3 regions of the Colwellia sp. MB3u-8 genome follow, and region 3 is predicted to be linked to each of the others. Evidence: riboswitches for the same ligand, from Rfam matches in the RefSeq annotation. Region 3 holds a riboswitch; each other region holds the start of a gene.
The links. Region 3 has a riboswitch for cyclic di-GMP ahead of H4J54_RS03350 (methyl-accepting chemotaxis protein). Riboswitches for the same ligand answer to the same signal wherever they lie in the genome.
Positions count from the first base shown of each region.

Region 1: it holds a riboswitch for cyclic di-GMP, as region 3 does, so the genes downstream of both, H4J54_RS10630 (DUF3718 domain-containing protein) here and H4J54_RS03350 (methyl-accepting chemotaxis protein) in region 3, are expected to answer to the same signal.
Region 2: it holds a riboswitch for cyclic di-GMP, as region 3 does, so the genes downstream of both, H4J54_RS15410 (hypothetical protein) here and H4J54_RS03350 (methyl-accepting chemotaxis protein) in region 3, are expected to answer to the same signal.

Region 1 covers NZ_JACGVA010000064.1:44,766-52,515, reverse strand. Annotated here, with positions in the region: gene H4J54_RS10640 (CoA transferase subunit A) at 1-604, shown strand, start outside; gene H4J54_RS10635 (3-oxoacid CoA-transferase subunit B) at 628-1,284, shown strand; cyclic di-GMP riboswitch class I at 1,952-2,044, shown strand; gene H4J54_RS10630 (DUF3718 domain-containing protein) at 2,109-2,468, shown strand; gene H4J54_RS10625 (patatin-like phospholipase family protein) at 2,735-3,886, shown strand; gene H4J54_RS10620 (monovalent cation:proton antiporter family protein) at 3,954-5,921, opposite strand; gene H4J54_RS10615 (GGDEF domain-containing protein) at 6,342-7,238, shown strand; gene H4J54_RS10610 (hypothetical protein) at 7,344-7,750, opposite strand, start outside.
Region 2 covers NZ_JACGVA010000070.1:76,307-84,056, forward strand. Annotated here, with positions in the region: gene purT (formate-dependent phosphoribosylglycinamide formyltransferase) at 1-840, opposite strand, end outside; gene H4J54_RS15390 (D-amino acid dehydrogenase) at 1,205-2,458, opposite strand; gene H4J54_RS15395 (LysR substrate-binding domain-containing protein) at 2,580-3,497, shown strand; gene H4J54_RS15400 (peptide deformylase) at 3,639-3,803, shown strand; partial or broken gene H4J54_RS15405 (transposase) at 3,839-4,292, shown strand; gene H4J54_RS15410 (hypothetical protein) at 4,566-5,930, opposite strand; cyclic di-GMP riboswitch class I at 5,995-6,080, opposite strand; gene H4J54_RS15415 (hypothetical protein) at 6,744-7,750, shown strand, end outside.
Region 3 covers NZ_JACGVA010000037.1:214,940-222,689, reverse strand. Annotated here, with positions in the region: gene H4J54_RS03365 (iron-containing alcohol dehydrogenase) at 1-822, shown strand, start outside; gene H4J54_RS03360 (aldehyde dehydrogenase) at 975-2,306, shown strand; gene H4J54_RS03355 (2OG-Fe(II) oxygenase) at 2,342-3,127, shown strand; cyclic di-GMP riboswitch class I at 3,543-3,632, shown strand; gene H4J54_RS03350 (methyl-accepting chemotaxis protein) at 3,939-5,498, shown strand; gene H4J54_RS03345 (hypothetical protein) at 6,150-6,521, shown strand; gene H4J54_RS03340 (hypothetical protein) at 6,604-7,470, shown strand; gene H4J54_RS03335 (hypothetical protein) at 7,451-7,750, shown strand, end outside.

The DNA.
Region 1 (7,750 bases), on a different contig from region 3:
TGAAAATTTAATACGCGAAATTCAGCGTAAAGGCACTAAAGGCTTAACCCTAGTTTCAAATAACTGCGGTGTAGATGATTTTGGTCTCGGCATTTTACTGCCTGACCGTCAAATCAAAAAAATTATCGCCTCTTACGTTGGTGAAAATGCTGAGTTCGAACGTCAGATGATGAGCGGTGAGCTCGAAGTTGAATTGACACCACAAGGCACCTTAGCAGAAAAAATGCGTGCTGGCGGTGCTGGTATTCCAGCTTTCTTTACGGCGACAGGCTATGGCACACCCGTAGCTGAAGGCAAAGAAGAACGTGAATTTGACGGTCAGCATTACATTTTAGAACCAGCAATTAAAGGCGATTTTGCTATTGTAAAAGCGTGGAAAGCCGATCGTTATGGCAACTTAGTGTTTAGAAAAACCGCGCGTAACTTCAATCCTATGGCAGCAACCGCAGGTAAAATAACCGTAGTAGAAGTAGAAGAGATTGTGGAGCCAGGCGAATTAGACCCTGATCACATTCATACGCCGGGCATTTATGTTAATCGCTTAATCTTAGGTACATTCGAAAAACGCATTGAACAGCGCACTGTTCGTAGCGACTCAGAATAATCAGTGTTAGTAAGGAGTAATTTATGGCTTTAACAAGAGAACAACTAGCACAGCGGGTAGCACAAGAATTACAAGACGGTTACTACGTTAACTTAGGTATAGGTATTCCAACCTTAGTGGCAAACTATATTCCCGAAGGGATCGAAGTCATGCTGCAGTCTGAAAACGGCTTACTAGGCATGGGACAATTTCCCACCGAAGCAGAAATTGACGCCGATCTGATCAATGCGGGTAAACAAACAGTGACGATGGCAAAAGGCGCATCAATTTTTGATTCAGCAGAATCATTTGCCATGATCAGAGGCGGTCACGTTGACTTAACGGTTTTAGGCGCCTTTGAGGTTGATGTAAATGGTAATATTGCCTCTTACATGATTCCTGGTAAGTTAATTAAAGGTATGGGCGGTGCGATGGATTTAGTCGCCGGTGCAGACAATATTATTGTGACCATGACCCATGCCTCTAAACATGGTGTCTCTAAGTTGTTAAGTAATTGTACGCTGCCGTTAACCGGTAAAGGCTGCATTAAAAGGGTGTTAACTGATCTGGCTTTTATTGAAATAAAAAATGGTAAATTTTACTTATTAGAGCGTGCACCTGGCGTGTCAGTCGCAGAAATAATATCATTAACTGAAGGTGAACTTGTTGTTGAAGGCGACGTGCCTGAGATGCAATTTTAAAGCGATAACCAGCAGTTGATAATGAATGACAATATATATACTAAGGGGCTGCTGCCCCTTTTTTGTATTCGATTTAGAGTTATAATTCGCCGAAGTCCCCCTCATAGTCATCGCTTATGTTGATATATGAAAAATATTAATATTTAATTATTTATCACTATGTAAGCCAAAATAGCGCTTCATCCATTGCATCAATTAACTGTTCTTCTCTATATGAAGAACAAGCAGAAAAATACAAAACATTTATTTAATAACTAGTCGCTCTAATTATTAAGTAAATAACGCAGTAGAAGGTTGTTTTAACTGGGTAAATAATCAGAAAATTAGTGAGATTGTTATTACGGCCATACCTCTAACTTGCTCCCTCTGCACAAAACTCACCAGGTTTAGTCACACAGCTTCATACGGCCAAACTGACCCTAAGTATCAACAGACAAGCTGCACACAATAGCTATTGTAGATAACGGCTGTAGCCTTTAACCTAATGCCCTACATTTCTATAAAAATCGCTTCAAAATCGTTTCAAAATCGCTTCAAAATCAATAATGTTATAGGTAAAGCTTTTAACGTCGCCATGTTTAAAAAATTAAATCGACTAGGTGTTAAATACCCATAAGCTGTAACCCTTGGGTTGCAATTAACTACGACTTTAGTGATAATTGCACTAACAAAGAAAAGGCAAAATACGCGAAAACGTGTTACGCAAAACCACCGGTCTAAGGATAATACTCTCTTTATCTACGACAGCGGAGTCACCGTGTTATTAGGTACATCCTGTGGTTTTTCTTTTATTAACTCTATTTGTATTGTAAAAGGTTATTAAAATGAAAAAATTATTACTCGTTACTGCCATTACTGCTTTAACAATGACATCTATTGTATCAGCGCCGAAAGCGCAAGCCGCTGATATTGCAAGAAGTATATGTGAGTATGTTGCTGCAGACGACAAAAGGCGTATGCGTTCATTCTTAAAAGCGCATAGATTAAGAATTCGCGATATCTTTTCAGATATTAAGTGTAACGGTCAAAACTTGTTAGAATTTTCTGCTACCAAGGGTTCAGTTGAAACAGGCTCTTTGATGATTAGTAAATTACCAAGGGACGTTGTTTCTGAAAATCTACCCCTTATTCAACATGGATCGCAACCATTAATCGACGCTGCAAACGAACGGGTTGGTGGTTAGTGGTTTATTTTCCTGTAGACGTTTAACTCAAACTGATAACCATTGAATTAAGTACATGAGAAATTTTTTATTTCAATTACTGCAAGTTCAATGGCTATAAGTTCAATGTTTTACTAGTCAATAATTCTTGTGTCATTAAAAGGCTAGCATTTGCTAGCTTTTTTCTATTAACCTGTACTGGCAAGAAAATATTATTAATTTCAACTAGCCACCCTATAGAAAACTGATTAAAATCACGCTCGACTTTAATAACATCGGTTTAATTAATGACGAATAAACGTAGCTACATCAAGAGTAATAACGCTTTAGTATTAACCGGTGGAGGAGCACGCGCCGCCTATCAAGTTGGTGTTTTGTCTGCGATAGCTAAATTTATGCCACGCAATCATGGTGTGCCTTTTCCAATTATCTGTGGTACATCAGCAGGTGCTATCAACTCAACCGCATTAGCTTGTTATGCCTCCTGTTTTCAATTGGCGGTCAAAAAGTTGGAGTGGGTCTGGAAAAACCTCGATCCTGAAAGAATTTATCATACGGATCCCCTACGTGTGTTTAGTCACTTAATCGGTGGTGTTTTAGGTAACTTTCAGGCAGATTATGCCAATAAAAGTGCCCGAAGCTTATTAAACAACGCACCACTTAGGCAACTGCTTGAAACTGTAGTAGATTTTAGCCGAATAGATACCAATATTAGACGCGGTTATCTCTCCGCAGTATCGGTTACAGCATCAAGTTATTCCAGCGGTGACTCGATTAGTTTTTTTCAATCAGAAGCGTCTATTTCGCCTTGGTTTAGATCAAAGCGACGGGGCGAGCCTACGCAATTAAACAGCCAACATTTAATGGCCTCAGCGGCCATTCCATTAGTTTTTCCGTCTGAAAGAATACAACGCCATCATTTAGGCGATGGTTCAGTTCACCAATTGTCTCCGTTAAGTCCTGCCATCCACTTAGGAGCAGAAAAAATATTTATTGTTGGTGTCGAGCAACCAAAAGAACCGCTTCATGCGGTTGAAAATAACCCACATCCACCAACAACAGCGGCAATCGCAAGTCACTTACTTGATTCTGTTTTCTCAGATACCCTGCAAAGTGATATTGAACGCATGGTGAGGGTTAACAACACCTTATCGCTAATTCCAGATGCAAAGAAAAAAAACATTACCGGTTTAAAAAATATTGAATCCTATCTGCTCAACCCTAGTCATGACTTTAACCGTATTGCGGTGAAATATTACGATAAACTGCCGTTGTCGATTCGACTATTATTACGCAGCATGGGGATTCACAATGACGCGGAATCTAGCTTAGTTAGCTACTTATTGTTTGAAAAAAACTATTGTAAGGAGTTAATAAACCTCGGCTTTAATGACGCGCTTGAGCAAGAAACTAAAATTCGCCAATTTCTTAATATCTAAGCCATGTTAATTAAAAAGCCTTGAACAAGCTTGTTGGTTTAACAACTCATTCCTACCGTCAAATAAGCTAATGCCCTTCTTGGACAAAACGTTCAGCTCGCTCTACCCGTCTGGGTTTGCCACGTACAATTAAGGTATCTTGTGATTGTAATATCGTGTCAACGTCAGGCTCTTCGCTTTCAATGTTATTGCGACGTAATGCGACAACAATAACACGGCGCTCATCTAGTTTTAATGAACCAATTGAATGGCCATTAGCAAAAGAATCATCTGCTAATATAATCGCATGCGCAAATTCAATACGGTCAATACTATCAGGGCTCATATCAGTATGTTCGCCTTGAAAGAAACCATGTAAATGATTGTAGTGGTTCTTACGCTCTTTTTGCACACGGCGAACAATTCTAGAAAAAGGCACGCCTGATAATGACAAAACTTGAGACACTAGCATTAAACTGCCTTCTAGGCTCTCTGGAACCACTTCATTTGCACCCGCCGCATGTAATTCGTCTAACTGATCGTCGTTGCGGGTACGCACTAAAATAGGCACGTTAGGCGATAAAGAACGTACTTTTTGAATAACATCAAGTGATTGTTTATCTTCACCAAAGGCGATAACAACCAACTTAGCTTTTGATAACTGTGCAGCATGCAACAATTCAGCCTGCCTAGAAGAGCCAAAAAGCACGTTTTCGCCCGCTTCTCTTGCTTTGCTTGTCCGTAAGGGGTCAATATCAATAGCGACAAAGTCGATCGACTCTTGTTTTAAGAAGCGGCTAACGGTTTGTCCAATACGGCCAAAGCCGCAAATAATAACATGATCACTGAGTGTGGTACTTTGAGGTAATTCTTCTAACGCTTGGCTGTCCAGTGGTTTATCACGGCTCAACCAAAGTGCCCAGCCGCGCGCATGACTGATCATATAAGGCGTTATTGCCATACTTAGCACCCCCGTACCCAGTAAGATAGATGCTGTGGTTTCAGGTAACACTTCAACTTGGCTAGCTAAGGCAATTAAAACAAAACCAAACTCACCCATTTGCGCCAACATAATACCAGCGGCCCAAGCATCTTTAGAGGACTCTCCAGCACGTTTTGCTAGTAAAACAATCACCAGAACTTTAATCGCCATAAAACAGACTAACAGCGAAATAATGATCAAAGGAGAGGAAAAAACAACATTAATATTGAGCTTCATGCCAACAGTGACAAAAAACAAACCCAGTAAAATATCACGATAGGGTCTAATGTCAGCTTCAAGCTGATGTTTATATTGGCTCTCTCCTAACATCATACCCGCTAAAAATGCTCCTAACGCCATCGAAAGGCCAAACCACTGTGTTAATGCTGATGCCACTAAGGTCACGAGTAATGTGGTTAATACGAATAATTCATCGGTTCTAACTTGAGCAACTAAATTGAATAATCTAGGTAATAACCATTTACCAGCGAATAATAAGAGTGAAACAACAAATACTCCTTTAACTAGTGCAAATAATAACGCCATAATAAAAGAAGAATCGCCGCCTTGGGCTAATAAAGGGATAATAATTAACAATGGCACCACGGCAACATCTTGAAACAGCAGCACTGCCACAGATAATTGCCCTGACTTTTTCTTCATGCCACCGCTTTCACTTAACTGGCGAATAACAATAGCGGTAGAAGAAAGTGCTAATATACCGCCAATGGTGATTGCCGCATCTAAGCTTTGCCCTAAAAACATCGCCACCAACATAAATAACACAAGTGAAATAATCACTTGTAAGCTACCCACAGTAACCACCAGATGCCGCATAGAAACTAATTTAGGTAATGAAAATTCAAGCCCAAGGGTGAAAAGTAGAAATACAATACCTAGTTCAGCAAAATGTTCATAATTAACATGCTCTTGAGCGATAGCTAAGCCATGGTCACCCACCAACACACCTGCCACTAAATACGCCAAAATCGCTGGCAATTGCAAGCGTCGAAAAAGCCAAACAATTAACACGGCACTGGACAATATAGCGAGTAATTCAAGGTGACCTGTCACATGTATTCCTTCGAAGGTGATAAAAATGAAAATTGCATAATAGTTGCAGAATAGCCCTGGTTGAACTGCTTATTAATAGCCACTTATTCACCAGCGCCTTCAAATGAGGCTACTATGAAACGCGTAATCCAACAAATTGAAAGCGTTTACACAATATTTGTCTGTTAAGTGTAGCCTTGTAGAGGCTGTTTTGTCTAAAGTATTTCTCATCTTTTTAGAAAAAAACGCTTAAAAACGGTCACTTAACCTAGCGTCTTACTTTCCTCCGCTTTTAAAATCACTTTAGCTAGATATGGCTATAAACAGCGTAAATTGACGATTCTCACTAAATACTTAATAAAACATGCCAACTAAAGCCGTAGGCACGATTTTTGCTTAAATTAACTAAAAACAATAACGTCAAAATTATCAGGACAATTTATGCGGACAGTCAATGTTGTTAACTACCCTAACTCCAAATTTAATGCCTTCACATTATTTCAACATAATGAACAGCAAGCCCAACGTAATTTAGCCTTACTTGAGCAATTGCAAACGACCTTAGATGTAAAAAACCTTATCAACATTTTCGCAATTGAAGTGGCAAAGTATCTTGATTTTACTGGGATTTACTTTAAACATGTCGATGTGAGTGCTACCGCCAGAGGCAGCCGCCAAGCTAAAGCAGAACGTCAATTTGAATTAAAAATTAATGATCAGTTTTTGGGCATAATTACCTATGCTGTCAACACGCCAATAAGTATTAGTGATGATAAAGTCTTGACCGAACTGCATCAATTACTGATTAACCCTTTAAATAATGCGGTGAAATATCACCAAGCAATGCAATTAGCAATGCAAGATAGCTTAACCCTATTAGGCAACCGACGTAGTTTTGACGAACAAATTAAACGCTCTATGGCTCAAGCAAATCGTAGACAGGCTAGTGTCGGCTTAATTTTTTGTGATTTAAACAAGTTTAAAGCCGTTAACGACTCATTTGGTCACGCTATAGGCGATAACGTCTTAATACATTTTGCCAAGGCATTACGACAAAGTGTTCGAGATACTGACTATGTTTTCCGTTTTGGTGGAGATGAATTCGCGATTATCGTCACTGATGCTACGAGACCATCATTAACCGTCATCGAGCAGAGAATTTACCACGCTATGTCACAAGATAAATTCTTAACAAAGTATAATGTTACCAGTAGCTTAGGTTTAACTTTTATGAACAGATCTGACGACGTGACAAGCTTTTTTCAACGTGCAGATAAGGATCTATATTCACAAAAAATGAATATGCCACAAAAGTTTAGTTTCGCTTCCAAAGGCTAATCTAAGTACTTTATTCGCTCAGCTTAAAGTGGAAAGGTTGAGGGTTTAACTGATACTCACTATAAACTCAGTACTACCTGAGTAATAATAGTAGTAATAAAACTATTAATTAAATTCGCGTAACGCAAGTGACTTTTCATGAGGTGTTGCACCCACATATAAGCGGCAAAACCTGACCGCTTTGGCAAAACTTTTTGGGCCAACTTTTGCCATTACTCGGCGTAAGAACGCCAAATCAAGTGCAAAATTAACACTATAATGTTCCATCGCCTGATCGATACTGGGATAACTCACCCCATCAAAGCAAAACGCTTGCTCTACCTCTTCGTTAACCATTTCAATGCCATTAAGCACTAACGGCCAGCCATGAAAATTCACTCGGTCTCTTGCAACTTCATACATAAACCAAGCACTTTTTTGAAAGCCAGAAAAACTGCCCTCTTCAAAGCCAGCATTCGCTAATTCGTCTTGTGTCCAATTAAGGCCAATAGCTAGGTCTTTACGGTACTTTT
Region 2 (7,750 bases), on a different contig from region 3:
GCTAAAATAAACCTGATCGCCTTTGACAAAAAATTCCATGCCGAATAAACCATATCCGCCCAGTTCAGTGACTATTTTTTTCGCGATATCCTGTGCTTGCTGCAGTGCTAGCGCTGACATTGCTTGTGGTTGCCAAGATTCACGGTAATCGCCGTCTTCCTGACGGTGACCGATAGGGGCACAGAAATGCGTACCGTCAACGGCACTCACTGTTAATAGCGTTATTTCATAATCAAAGGGCACAAAACCCTCAATAATAATACGACCTTCACCACTACGACCGCCAACTTGAGAATAGGTCCATGCGTTGTCTACATCAGCATCGCTTTTTACAACACTTTGACCCTTACCAGAGCTACTCATGACAGGTTTTACCACACAAGGTTTACCTATTTTATCGACCGCGGATAAATATTCTTCTTTGCTGTCTGCAAATATATAGGGTGAGGTTTTTATACCTAATGTTTCAGATGCGAGGCGGCGAATACCTTCTCTGTCCATGGTGAGTTTTGCCGCACGGGCTGTGGGTACCACATTAAAACCTTCTGCTTCTAAGGCAAGTAAGGTATCCGTGGCGATTGCTTCTACTTCTGGGATAATAAAATCAGGCTTTTCGGCGCGAATAATTTCGGCTAATTTTTCACCATCTAGCATACTGACCACATGGGACGAATGCGCGACTTGCATTGCCGGTGCGTTTTTATAACTATCTGCCGCAATCACTTCAATACCGAAGCGTTGCAATTCAATCGCAACTTCTTTACCTAGTTCTCCGGATCCTAAAAGAAGGGCTTTTGTCGCACTATTCGCTTTTGCACTGCCAAAAATTGAAACACTCATATTATTCGACTCACTGAAAATTTGAAGGGATGATATGGCTAAAGATATTAACAGAATTTTTTATATTTTGAGGATCTAGGATAAAAAAACTCTGATATTTGTAAGAAAAATATTAAAGGTATTTAATTTCCAGGTAAGGCAGAGGGGGCATTTACCTGCCACCACATACCGAGTTGTGACTATTTTTTTTATTAAAGACTTTGCTCGCCACCAACAGCCTCAAGCACCGCATCATCATAAAGAATATTCAGCGCTGGTTTGCACAACAGCAGAAAGTGCTTTTTTTAATTTTGAATTATGAATTATGAATTATGTAAAAACCCTTGAGTAATAGACTAGAAATCGCCGGTTATTGACCTTGCTATTACAGATACCTAAATGAATCTAATCCACTCGCGTCAATATCAGGCTCATTGCCCGAGACTATATCCGCTAATAGTTTTGCCGAGCCACAAGCCATAGTCCAACCCAAGGTACCGTGCCCCGTATTGGTATATAAATTAGCTAGCTTAGTTTTACCAATAATAGGCGTGCCATCCGGCGTCATAGGACGTAACCCCGTCCAAAACTCTGCCTGGGCTAAGTTACCTGCTTTAGGAAATAAGTCCTGAACCACCATAGCGATAGTGGCTTTTCTTTTTTCAGGTAGATCTAAATTAAAGCCGTTTAATTCTGCCGTACCTGCCACCCGAATTCGATTATCAAAACGTGTTATAGCAACCTTGTAAGTTTCATCCATCACAGTCGAAACAGGCGAAAATTGTTCATTCGTCATTGGAATAGTGAGTGAGTAGCCCTTTACAGGGCAAACCGGTAATTTAATGCCTACTGGGTTCAATAAGTTCACCGAGTAACTCCCTAGAGCCACAACATAAGCATCAGCTTTAAGCTCTCCACTAGAGGTATCTACCCCAGTAATATTAGTCTTATCAAAGTGTAATTTATTTACCTGAACATTGAATTTAAACTCAACACCCGCCATTTTAGCCATGTCAGTAAGCTGCTGACAAAATTGGTAACAATCGCCCGTTTCATCATCGGGTAAGTGCAGGCCAGCAACAAGCTTATCTTTAACCAAAGCAAGGCCTGGTTCAGCTTTAACACACTCATCAACATTTAATAGATTAAATCGTACATCACTCTCGGCTAATAACTTCATATCTTTTTGCACCGCCTCAACTTGTGCATGGTGACGAAAAACTTGTAGCGTTCCCCGCTGACGACCTTGATATTTTATGGCATGATTTTTAGCTAAATCTGACAAGCATTCTCGACTGTAATTCGCCACGCGCAACATACGGTTTTTATTAATCTGGTAGTGACTCTCATTACAATTTTTTAGCATATTCATCATCCAAATATAAAACATCGGTGAAGAACTTGGCTTTACAATAAGTGGCGAATGTTTTTGGGTTAACCATTTCAACGCTTTTAGCGGAATACCCGGGGCAGCCCAAGGAGATGAATAACCATAAGATAACTGGCCTGCATTAGCGAAACTGGTTTCTTCAGCACTTAGGCTCTGGCGATCAACAACCGTTACCTGATGCCCTGCTTGAGCCAAATACCATGCGGAGGTTAGCCCGACTACGCCAGCGCCTAAAACGATAACTTTCATACTCATCACTTAAATATTGTTAAATCATAAAATAGTTAACTACTATGTGAAAAATATCTATCTTCTACAATCGATATTAATTAACATCTGTGTTTAGTAATTCTAAAGGCTATGAGTATTGATGAAATTAAAAGGTAACATAGCATCGGGTTTAGTGACGTTTGAGGTAGCGGCCGAATTAGGCAGTTTTACTCAGGCTGCCATTTATTTAAATATTACAACAGGTGCGATAAGTCAGCAGATAAACTTGCTAGAAGAACAACTTTCAATAATCCTGTTTGAAAGGCACTCACGAGGCGTTCGATTAACTCAAGCAGGCCAACAATTATATAAAGTAGTAAAAAGCAGTCTTGAAGATATAAGCGAGGTAATTGCAGCGTTACATCAAGAAGAAAATTTCGATGGCGAGGTAAGGTTAAAATTAACGCCTTCTTTTGCCTTCAAATGGTTAGTGCCTCGCCTTGAGAGATTCTACAATCGTTATCCCAATATTAGCATTCAAACATTTGCTGAAGGTGCGCTAGTTGACCATCAAAGCAATAACTTTGACTTAGCCATTGATTACAGTCAATCTGCTAATTTTCAACAAAAAAGTGACTTATTTTTATCTGAACAATTGCTTCCTGTGATGAGTCCTGAATATTTTAAAGCCTTTAAATGGCAAGACACCTCTGTAGAAAACCAACAAACGATTTGGCAGTCGGTCACCCTATTACATGATGCTCAGCCATGGCATGGCGCAAGCAAAAATACCGAGTGGCAATATTGGTTCAATCACATGGGCATTACAGCAGACAGTCTTCAGGGGCATTATTTTAATCGAACTGATATGGCTATGGCGGCAGCCGAAGCAGGATTAGGGATAGCCATGGCTCGATATGCCTTAGTTGAAGAAGATTTTAAACAAGGAAAGCTAGTTTCGCCCTTTAATCCGATAGCAGCAAATGCGGGTTATTACCTAATTCAGCACCATTCTTCTTCAGCCATTAACTGCTTTAAGCAATGGTTATTAGATGAAAAACAAAAATTTATTAACTAACCAAAGTTCAGGTTAACTAAAACAGTAGCCAAAAATAATAGCTATTATATTACTCTACTAGGCCATGCGGTGTTAAGAAAAAGAGCGGTTTAGCTTGATAATATACTGGCCGATGAATGCCAGCAATGAATCAATCAAATGATGTCCGAAGCGGGTAGTGTAGGTATTGTCGCACCACAAATACATCACAGTGTAAGTATTTATATTATGTGCTCTAAACCCAATTCGCGTTATCCTGACGCGCCATTAATGCCGCCAACAGCAATTATTAACCCTGAATATTGCATTACTATAATGAGAAAATAAAAGGCAGGGAAGGCTGCTTAAGTGTACCGAGTATGCACCCAATCAAAACACCCTACCGTGACGGCACCACTCATGTGATCTTTGAGCCGCTGGATTTTATCGCCCGTTTAGCGGCCTTAGTACCCAAACCCCGAGTAAACCTCACTAGGTTTCATGGTGTGTTTGCACCAAACAGTCGGCACCACGTGATAATAACGCTGGCAAAACGAAATAAGGCTAAACAAGCATTGCCGACAGGGCGCGGGGAACACAGGCACAAAAAATTAAACGGGTTTTGGGATAGAAATAGAAACCTGTGAGCAATGCGGTGGTGCGGTTAAAATTATAGCGAGCATTGACAAATCGTCAGGAAAGACGATTTGCACAGCGAATGCTGCCCGAAGGTTTAGACACAGGGATGTGTCTAATAAACATCCGTTGATGATTCAAAAGATACTCAGTCACCTGAATACAAAAAATGACGAAGTCGTCGAATTATTGCCCCCATAAAGTAGCGCACCACCTCAGATAAGTCTATTGCCACCCTAGTCTTTTTGATCAGGAGGACCGACAAAATGAATCTAGGTTAAATGGGAAATTCAACCACTATTAATGGTTAAATGTTAAAGGTGAGGTTAAGCGAATGATGGATAATTCGTTTTATTTACGCTGATAAAATAACTAAGAATAATCAAAAGATGATTTTTATGTATTTGTAGCTCATGGTGGATGTAGAAGTAATGAGCGGTAAATTTACCGGCCATTACTTTAACATGAGGTGAATTATTCTTTTCCGGTATACCAATACTTAACAATACCCTCTGCCGGTTTACCGCGGATAGATTGAGAGGTGTTAGGGAAACCTTCAAAATTGGGGGTTAACGTGGGTGAAAGCCAATAACCGGTGTGAATGTCGACGCTGTTAATCATAAAGGTATCTTGCTCTTCGATCGCTTGCATAATGCCTTCTATCCCCATTGACTGCACAGAAAAGTCAGTGACAAAACTTTCTTGAATACAACTGACTTCAGTCCCGTCTTCTAAACTTCCTGGGGTACAGAACCCATCTTCTTTCCAGCCATTGAGAAAAAAGTCTTCACGACTTTGCACTTGAATAATAAGTGTTATCGGTAATTCTATATTTGACGTACCGTGCCAGCATGGCTGGTTAATATCACCACAATATATTTGCATATGCTGATTGGTCAGTGATTCAAAGGTTTTCTGCTTGACCAGTTCCGTTGTTAGCTTGGCATCTTCTTCGGCGTTAAATTGATTTCCGCAGCACTGTAACGCATTGATTAAAATACTATCTACTCTAGAAAATATTCGTTGATCATTAATTACAGTCCCTATTTGCCCCCAAGTAATCTCACCGTCAAAATTGGCTCTGATATCATCGATAATTTCGGCAAACCGCTCAATATAATATTCTTTTAATTCGTCGGTATGCAAGGTGACCCACATCGCGTTCCAGTCAGCAGAAATACCTTTTATAGCTATTTTTTGGGCATGTTTTGCTTGAATAATCATATTGTTTTGATGGGCATCTAATATGATTTTAAGCTTGTCCAACGTGAGTTTCTCACCTTGCTCAACAATAATATCGCCATCGACATTGTTTTGAGTAAACTGCCAAGAAAAATAAATATCAATGTTGAGCAAACGCGCTTGCTCAACAATATATTCTACATATTTTTTAGGCGTATGATAATTAGCTTCGGCGACTACCCATGGTTCTTGGTTATCGTTCCACTGACCATAATTGTAAACCCAAACCCTTTGTGCACCAGAAGCATTCATTGCTTGTAATGCTTCAAGATACATTAATTTTACATATTCATCTCTGGAACAACTATCGCGTTCAGACTGGGATAGGCCATCATAAATCCAACTAGGGGAGTAGTCTTTAAAACTAATACCTCTCACTATATGACTAGAAAGTTTACCTCTGGGGGAGGGGGTTTCAAATTTACCCTTATATGATTCAGGGTAGTCAGCAGAATGAGGATTGACGCATGAAGCCGTTACAGATGACGTGGCTACGGGTGGTGGATTTGAGACTGTATCGCTACTATCACCTCCGCCACAGGCGCTTAGGAGAAAAATAACAACGAATTGAATAAAATACTTGTTTGAGAAAAACATTCACAACCTCTAATAAATGATGTAATTAATAAATCACAGTAAAGGTTGTAAAAATATCCATATAAATTGCAACCCCACGACCCTATGCAATGCACTTAGGCTGGTAGCTTTGCGTCTATTAATTTTCATTAATAGTTGCCAGTTATTTCACGAGTCTACTGTAAGGTAAGATAAAATCAAGGTGATTTATACACGTCATTAAAAGTAGTGGCTCTAGCGATTATAGAAAGAAAAAATTAGGGAATAGATTGTTAGCCATGGTTCAATTTCACAAAAGAGGTTGAGCGGATGATTGATTATGTTGATATGTTAGTAGCCAGTAAAATGACAACAAAGCAATTAATTCGGTCAAAATAAACTGTTATTTAACGTGTGTCTGGTGCCATTTATCACAGTTGTAGAAGCTAAATAAAGATCAAAAAAACAGAGTTTTTGGGGCATTTTTGTTTCTGCTTTGACTCGTTGACGAAATAGGTTTGAATACGACGGGGGACGCGCAGCTAATACAGCTGGTTATTTGCCGGAGAAGAATACGGCATGTACCACGCCTGGGATCTTTTGAGTGTTGGCAGAGAAACCCGCAGCGGCTTTGTCGTTAATTTGCAGATTAATGAACAATAGCTCTTACAAAAAATTGGATGTCTGGTGCTTACAGTTGCGTTATAATCAGCATTAAATAATTCTATAATAACAAAGTTGAGCATATCTTTGTCCCACATGAGAAACTGCGAACGTTGCTATGATTTATACTTTTGCAACTATTCAGGCAACCTATGGGATCATTGTCCTGCTTGCCGTCGCAGCATATTGGACGTGCAAGACCGTCGGCATTATGATGCCGTGCAACAACAGCTACAGTACGCATATGGCTGGGGCTACAATATAGAATATGACGTTGCCCAATATGATTATATTCTAAACGAAGATGGCAGCCTTACATATAGCTGTAGGCCTAGCCATATTTATCATGCCCAGGTAAGGCAGTTGATAATTGATGGCTTTCTTGCCCGAATCGCCCAAGAATATATCGAGGGTGCTACGTCGCAGTATATGCTCGATACGGCTTACGGCGCTGGAGTTGATGAAGCCTGCCACTCATCTTTTTTCATTCGTCATGAAACAAAAGGATTTACCTTCACTTATAGAGCGGAACCGAAAGTGCATTTTGTCTTTAATGATAGTGGCGAAGTCATCCCTATGGCTTATGTCCCCTTTGAAGACAAAGAGATGCGAAAATCCTATGGACGTGGCTGCGCAGACTATATCCGTCAAAATCCAGATTTATGCCAAGAGCAAGCTGAAACCAGACAAAGTTTATGCCAAGAACAAGCTGAAACCAGACAAAGGATCGCTTACGAGGCAAAAGTCCAAAGCGAGGAATGGGTTGACGAGCGTGCTGTTAGAAACATTAAGCGTTTAAAATATTTTATATTAATACCCTGGATATTACTTCATGTGGTTGCAGCGAGCTTCTTATTGGTTTTGTCTTATCCCGAACCTGAAGGTTTTTGGGCTAGTAGCTGGCATAAGGCGAAATATTACGTCTTTATTCTTGGCATTTACGTTTCAGCACACATTCCTTACTATGTCGCCAATCACAGAATTACAGTCGCGAATTGTAGGTATAGCGAAAAAAAACGAGATGAACTGCTGCAGCCTTTAGATGTGCCTCTACAAGTAGTCGCAGTCAATAAAAATCCTCCCGAGCCATCCGGCACACACACAGACTCAACTAAGTACTGGACGCTGTGGAGAATTTTTTTGGCTCTTGCAATCAATGTGGGCGGAATTCTATTAGCGGTTTATTTGTTCGAGACATA
Region 3 (7,750 bases):
AATGACCCTTGGGATATTCTGGCGAAACAGCAAGCGTTGACAAAAGCATTGCCTATTGGCGCGGTATTAACGCTACCAGCTACCGGCTCTGAAAGTAACGGTAACTCTGTGGTAACACGTGATGGTAATAAGCTACCTTTCTCTAGTCCGTTAGTTCGTCCATTATTTGCTGTGTTAGACCCAAGTGTGACTTTGTCATTATCGGACCGTCAAATCAGCAATGGTGTGGTTGATGCTTTTATTCATACTATCGAGCAGTACTTAACTTACAGCGTAAATGGCAAGGTACAAGACCGTTTTAGTGAAGGTTTATTACAAACATTGATTGAAGAAGGACCAAAAGCGTTATCGCCAGCGACTAAAGGAGACTTAGCAGTTCGAGCTAATATCATGTGGTCGGCAACCATGGCGTTAAATGGTCTTATAGGAGCAGGTGTACCACAAGATTGGTCAACGCATATGATAGGTCATGAACTTACCGGTGCTTTTGGTATCGACCATGCGCGTACCCTCTCTATTGTATTGCCTGCGGTAATGAAAGTGCGTAAAGAGCAAAAACGTGAAAAGTTACTACAATATGCAGCACGCGTTTGGCAGATAACGGATGGTGATGACAACGCGCGTATCGATAAAGCGATTAGTTTAACTGAGGCATTTTTCGAAACAATGCAAGTACCCACACGTTTATCCCACGTTGATCTTGGTAGCAAAGATATCGACTTACTGATTGAACGATTAGAGCAACATGGTATGACGGCATTGGGCGAAAATGACGATATTACCTTAGCAATAAGCCGTGATATTTTAACTCAAGCATTGTAATGATTCATCATAATTAAGACAGGTATAAGTGGCGTGTGTATTACCTTAAAAGTTTCACACGCAGACTTTTTTAATACCTCTTAAAATTAGAACATAAAATTAGAACATAAAATTTAACAGATTACAGCTAATGTAATTTTAGGAAACCTTTCATGCCAACACTTACCTCCTATAACCCAATTAATCGATCGCCTTTGGGTGATGTACCTATTTGCGAGCCTGCAGATATTCCGGCTATCGTTCTACGTGCGAAGCAGGCGCAAAAATCTTGGGCAGCATTATCCCTTGATGAGCGTCAACAAATAGTCGTTCAGGCTTATGAGTGCCTTACTGCAATAGAAGATCAGTTAACATTATTGATCGGTAAAGAAATGGGTAAAGATCACCGTAGAGCAAGTTATGAAGTGGCTGGAACCGTTCAAAATGCCGCTTATTTTACCCAGGAAATAGCGCAAGCGCTAAAGACTGAATCAATGGGACCTAATGCTGAAATACAATATCGACCATTAGGCGTTGTTGCTGTGATCTCACCTTGGAATTATCCATTAGCTATGGCGAATAACTTGTTGTTGCCTGCACTCGTTGCTGGTAATAGTGTGGTATTAAAGCCGTCTGAAGAAACGCCTCTGGTTGCCGAGCTTTTTGTTAAAACGTTAAATAAAGTGTTACCTGAAGGTGTGTTACAAATCGCACAGGGTAATGCAGAAACCGGTAAGGCGTTAGTTAATAGCGAGATCAATATGGTCGCGTTCACCGGCTCATTAGCTGCAGGCAAACATATTATGGCCAGTGCGGCATCAGGACTAAAACGTTTAGTCATGGAGTTAGGAGGTAATGACCCTCTTATTGTAATGGCAAGTGCTGATATTGATGAGGCAGTTCAGTTTGCGGTGGCAAGCTCTTTTGAAAATACGGGGCAAATGTGTACCTCTACTGAGCGCATTTATGTTGATGAACGTATAGCTGATGAGTTTGAGCAAAAAGTCGTCGCTTTAGCTCGCCGATATCGAGCGGGTGCTTGGGATCAAAGCCATGCCAATATTGGACCTATGGTTAACCCTCAGCAGCATGAAAATGTACTCTCTCAACTAAAAGATGCTCATGTTAAAGGGGCAACATTCTTATTAGGAACGCATCATTATGAACTACCTTTTATACAGCCTACAGTCGTGACAAATATCACACCCGATATGCAGCTAGAGAAAGATGAAACCTTTGGTCCTGTTGTTGCCATAAGTCGTTTTAAGCAATTATCTGAAGCGGTTGAACGTGCCAATGCCAGTGCTTACGGCTTAGGTGCTGTGGTTTTTGGTGGCGCTGGAGCAGATAAAGTTGCGCAACAAATGGAAGCTGGCATGGTAGGAGTCAACCAAGGTGCTGGCGGCATTGGACCTTGGGTCGGTGCAAAACAAAGTGGTTTTGGTTTTCATGGTACTGCGGCTGGACATCGTCAGTTTGCGCAAGTACGCGTTATTAGTAAATAAGTCAGTAAATAAGTCAGTATTTAATGGAGTAAACAATGAATACAAAAAAAGATACAGTCGCCGATTTTTTTGTCGCTGCTTTAGAACCCGGTGCCGAGCATCTCGCTTTACCTGCATGGGGTAACCGCCATATGAATGCGGCACACTTAGATGAACATTATGACGTCAGTCATATTAAACGACACGAGTTGGATAAAGTGCCGGGTGCATTTCAGTTGTTAAATGTTTTGGCAAAAGATGAATGTAAACGATTGATCGCGATTAGTGAAGCGTTAGGTTATCTGCCCGATGCTGCGGTTTCTTTACCGCGCAGTGTTCGACATAACGACAGCTTGACTTGGATTGTTGATGAACAAACCGATGGGATTATTTGGCAACGCATCTCGCATTTAATGGATGACCGACAAGCTATTTTTTCTGGCAATAAAGCCTTGGGTATCAATGCGCGTTTTCGATTTTATCGTTATAACCCTGAGGATTATTTTAAACCGCATTCTGATGGTTCTTGGCCGGGTAGTCGTATTATTAATAATGAGCTAGTCGCTAATGCTTATCCTGACCGTTATAGCCAAATGAGCTTTTTAATACTATTAAGTGAAGGCTTCGAAGGTGGTGAAACACGTTTCATGGTCAATGCGGATGATCCTACTAAACCGACAACAGCGGGGGGTAAGGTTAGTCATGTTGATATTCGAACCCCTGCTGGCAGTATATTGTGCTTTCCGCATGGCATGCATCCTTTAAGTTACATACACAGTTCAGTGCCGATTAGTGAGGGAGTTAAATATATAATCCGTAGTGATGTTTTATTTGAGTTGTGAAGTCACATAGTTAATTTGGTCATCTACTAGCAAGTGGGGTAGCAGCTTAGAGAAGAACGTAGAGGGCTCAAACCCAAGGCTGCACCGCTGACTGCCGAACAAATATTAGCTAAAATGGGTAGCTGACCATTATACGCGTTAAGCGCAAGCTAGCTATTGGCCGCTCTTTAGGTCAACTGATCGCTAAAATTTAACATGAGGTTTGTAATGGTCAACTAACACTGGAAAGATTTTAAGCTATAAATTATTCCAGTTTCATTAAACCATTACAGCCCGCACTATCCTATCAAAATAAGAGTCGTTCAGAGCCAGTGAACTTACGATCAAAAACAATTATATATATCCATACAGCAAGTATTAAGCCAATAGTATTGACTTGCCTAGCAAGGAACAATAGAATTAATTTATTGTATGGTTTTAATAAGGGCAACGTCTACCTAAAACTTTAAAACGCAAAAAACTACCGGTCTAAAGCGTTTAACGTTATGGCAGCGGAGTTACCTAAACCGGCAAAGGTACCTGACAATACTAGTTTCTTGAACAAGACAATTCAAATTATCCACATTATTCAAATTATTCTGGAACCAACAATATATGCCATTTCATTGTATAAAATATCATGCCCTTGTGTTTTTTATCTTACTAGTGTCAACGCCAAATCATGCTGTGGTTAGTGACAAATTAACCCGCGCTATATAGTTCAGCTTAAGTCAGTCCCTCTGTTAAAATGTTCTTCACACCATGGTTAAATGTTTTAGGATCAGTTTGATTTTAAACCTTGATTGTTATCGATTTCCCAAGGATATTCACAATGAAAAAAATGATATTAATTACAGTTTGTATCATGTTTGCTATAGCAGCAGTAACGAGTATAACCGCGACCTATTTTATCTCAAATCAAGAGATAGATAATATTATCTTAAAAAAATCCCAAGCGCAGGCTGCTTTAATCGCAAACAATGTTGCGTATGTGTTGCGCACATCTTCGAAACCCTTGCATGATTTACAAGCATTAATGACCTCTCTCAAAGAACGGCCAGATATTTCCTACGCAGTGGTTATTGATAAAAACATTACAGCCATCGCACATAGCGATAAACAAAAATTAGGTAAAATTTATAAAGACAGTTATACCCTCGAGGGGGCAAGCAAAGGAAAGTCACAATTTTCGAAATGGTATGCAGAAATACAGCAAGTTTGGGTCTACGATATTATGGTTCCTGTTCATGTTGATGGTGAGCTCTTTGGTGCTTTTGATATAGGTATTCCTATCACAGAAGTAAGTGAAGCGGTTGAGGATATTATGTTGACTCTGTTGATCTCAATCCTAGTCATCTTTGTAATATGTGTATGCGTACTTGTTTTGTTATTGGCTAGATTTGTTAAACCACTTTCGGGCTTGCAAAAAGCATTACAAGACATCTCTAAAGGAGATGGTGATCTTACCGTTAGATTACCCGTACAAGGCTCAGATGAGATAGCCAAGATCGCTTCTGATTTTAATATATTTGTAAATAACATCAATAAGATAATTTCTAAAACAGTCCAAACAGGTATAGATTTAGCTCGCTCAGCGACAGAAATTCGCAGTCAATCTTTGCAAGCGCTATCAAGAGGTGAAGAGCAAAGTGGTCAATCTTTAGTCGTCGTAACCTCTATGTCTCAAATGATAGCGACTATTAATGACATATCTCACAATGCCACTAGTGCGGTAGATTCAGCACAAAAAGCGAATAACGGGATCCAGAGGGGGCGACAAACGCTACAAGAATCTATTATGACGATTAATAATCTTGGCGATGAGATGACAGATATGTCATTGGTGATCACCTCGCTAGCGAAAAAAACGCAGTCTATAGGTTCTATACTGGACGTTATTAGAAGCATTTCAGCACAAACTAATCTTCTTGCACTCAATGCTGCGATTGAGGCCGCTCGAGCAGGGGATGCTGGACGAGGGTTTAGTGTGGTGGCCGATGAAGTAAGAAGTCTTGCGAGTAAAACAGCATCGTCTACAGATGAAATCCAAACAATGATCGACCAGTTACAAAATGAAGCAAAAAATGCAGTAATTGCGATGGATAGTAGTAAGTCTCTCGCAGTCGACAGCGCTAAAACAACGCAAAATGCTCAGGAAATGCTTGACGATATATCAGAACAAGTATCAATGATACTTGATGTGAATACGCAAGTTGCAACCGCCACTGGCCAGCAGTCAAGTGTTGCCAATGAAATTAATGTCAATATGGATACCGTTGACAGCTCTGTTAAAGAAGGCTTAAATGCGAGCTATGAGTTAGAAAAAACCAGCAAACAATTAGAGGAGCTTGCGCTCGCTTTAGATCACCATGTTGGATCTTTCAAAATATAATATTACCCTCATGACCTACATGAAGCACGCTCTTACGCACGTATGAATGGATGCGTAAGAGCAGTGATTTAGCCCCTTTGTTATTTCAGTCCTAGTTGGTGTCTGTCCCTCAAAAATGGGCTTTTGCAATAGCACAGCTTAGTAAAAAACTCACTTCTATCAAAGAGTATTTCTTCAGGTATTCAAGGTAGGAGTTTGGGTATAACTATTCCGAAGTGTTAAGTCTCTTTAAAAGCTAATGTCTCGAATGTGCCTTCCTGACATTCCAGCTAAAAATCTTGCCATATATTTTCTAATGAATTAACTACTGCCTAAACGCTGTGACGCCCTGTTATATGGAAGTCAGTATGATTTTTCGAGGTGTGTTACTAAGACGTCTTATTAACACAGTATTTATTATAATAAACACTAAGAAAATCCACTTAACCATCTGAATTTAATGGTTTTTATTTATTTTTTTTGTTCAGGTTGTATTACTGAGAGGTCTTAGTAACACGCCTTAATATACATGTGATTTAGCATTACTAGTTTCTAATACTTTGAAAGTATGGGACATTAATGTTAATTTAATGTTATTTATGATGCGTATGTTACTAAGACGTATACATAATAAGTTGTTATATGCTTTTCTAACATTGGAGTATCATTTACATGGAATCTCATTTAAAAATTATAGAAGCTTTAGCTAACGGAATTGATCCGTTAACAGGTGAGGTACTTCCTAGTGATTCGCTTCATAATAACCCTGAAATAATAAGGTCTCTTTTTGCTATAATCGATCATATAAAGAGTTCTTCAATTAAACAGCCTAAAATAAAGAAAACGCTTGGGCAAAAGCGAGATGAAAATATTAAAAAAGGCTTACCTGAAAATGCAGGGCTACCTTGGAACGACGACCAACGAGATAATCTAACTGAGCAATTCAAATCTGACGTTTCTCGTGAAGAGCTCGCTGAATTGCATGGTCGTACAAAGGGAGCTATTACCTCAGAGCTTAAAAAACTTGGTCTAATTGAAGATTAACAAGCATATAACAAGCTGTTCAAGCGGGACAAATTACAGGGCGTTATACGCTAGGTGAAAATCAACCATATGGAGGTGCTCTTTGAAACCTGAGTTAAGTATTAAGCTGGATTACCTACAAGATCGTAAAAATCCGGCAGAAATATTCGATGCTATGTCTCTCTATATAAATGCATATAGAGACTTTGGGCAGCTGATGACCAATTCTATTGGTATTAAAGGCGACTTTGACTTTCAGTTAAACGCAATTGAGAGTGGTTCTACCTTAAGTAAACTATCTTCATTACCTGGCAAGTTAGATGCAATATTTGAAGCTGCATGCTACAAGTCAGGAAATAGTACTTTTGAAGAACTAATAAGTATCGATGAAACTGAAACCGAGCAACAAGTTGAGGAATTAGCCCTTAATATTGAAACCTCATTAGCTACTAATATCCCTAATCAAATTGCAGACCCTCATATAGATAGGCAAAATTTAGCTCATGTATTGAAAGCATTTTCTTCTGCAAATGAAAAAATAAAAAGTGGCGAAAGTGTTATTTTTAAATCATCAAATGATTCGCAAAAAGAATGTAGGATGAATACTAGTTGGCGATTTACTGGAAATCCTAAAGAGATGTTTCAAGGTTCTACTGAAAGTCATGATAGTAGGCTTAAGCTGATTGCAAAGATCTCGGTAAATGAGGGGAATTCTGTTTGGACATTTAGGTGCGAAAGGATTAAACAACCATTTTCAGCGAGAATAATCCATAAAGAATGGCTTGAAAAATATCAAAGAGGTTTAATCCAACCTGTTGGACCTAAAGATATTATGGATGCACATGTCTCTTATGACATATACACTCCTCCTAAAGGAAAGGGTGAGCCTGTAATTCGTAACGCCAAAATAAAAGAAGTAACTGAAATCAAAAGGAATACGGTTTATCAGCATGAACTCAGCTCTTTCTAAAAATCAGAGAAAAGTAATTTATGCTGATTTAAAAACAGAATTTCTATATATAGCTATTCCATTCTGCCTGCTAATTGGGGTGAAAAGTTATATGGGAGATTGGCGAGATATATTTATGGTTGCAGACTGGGCTCTAGCTTCATGTATTATTTTTGGTCAAATCACTTCAAAAGTATCTAAGGCTGTAGCGAACTCTAAATTAACTACAAGCCAAGAACATTTTGGCCTTTATACAGCTAAAAGGTTCTTTTTGGTTGTGATAGCATCAGCAGTATATTTC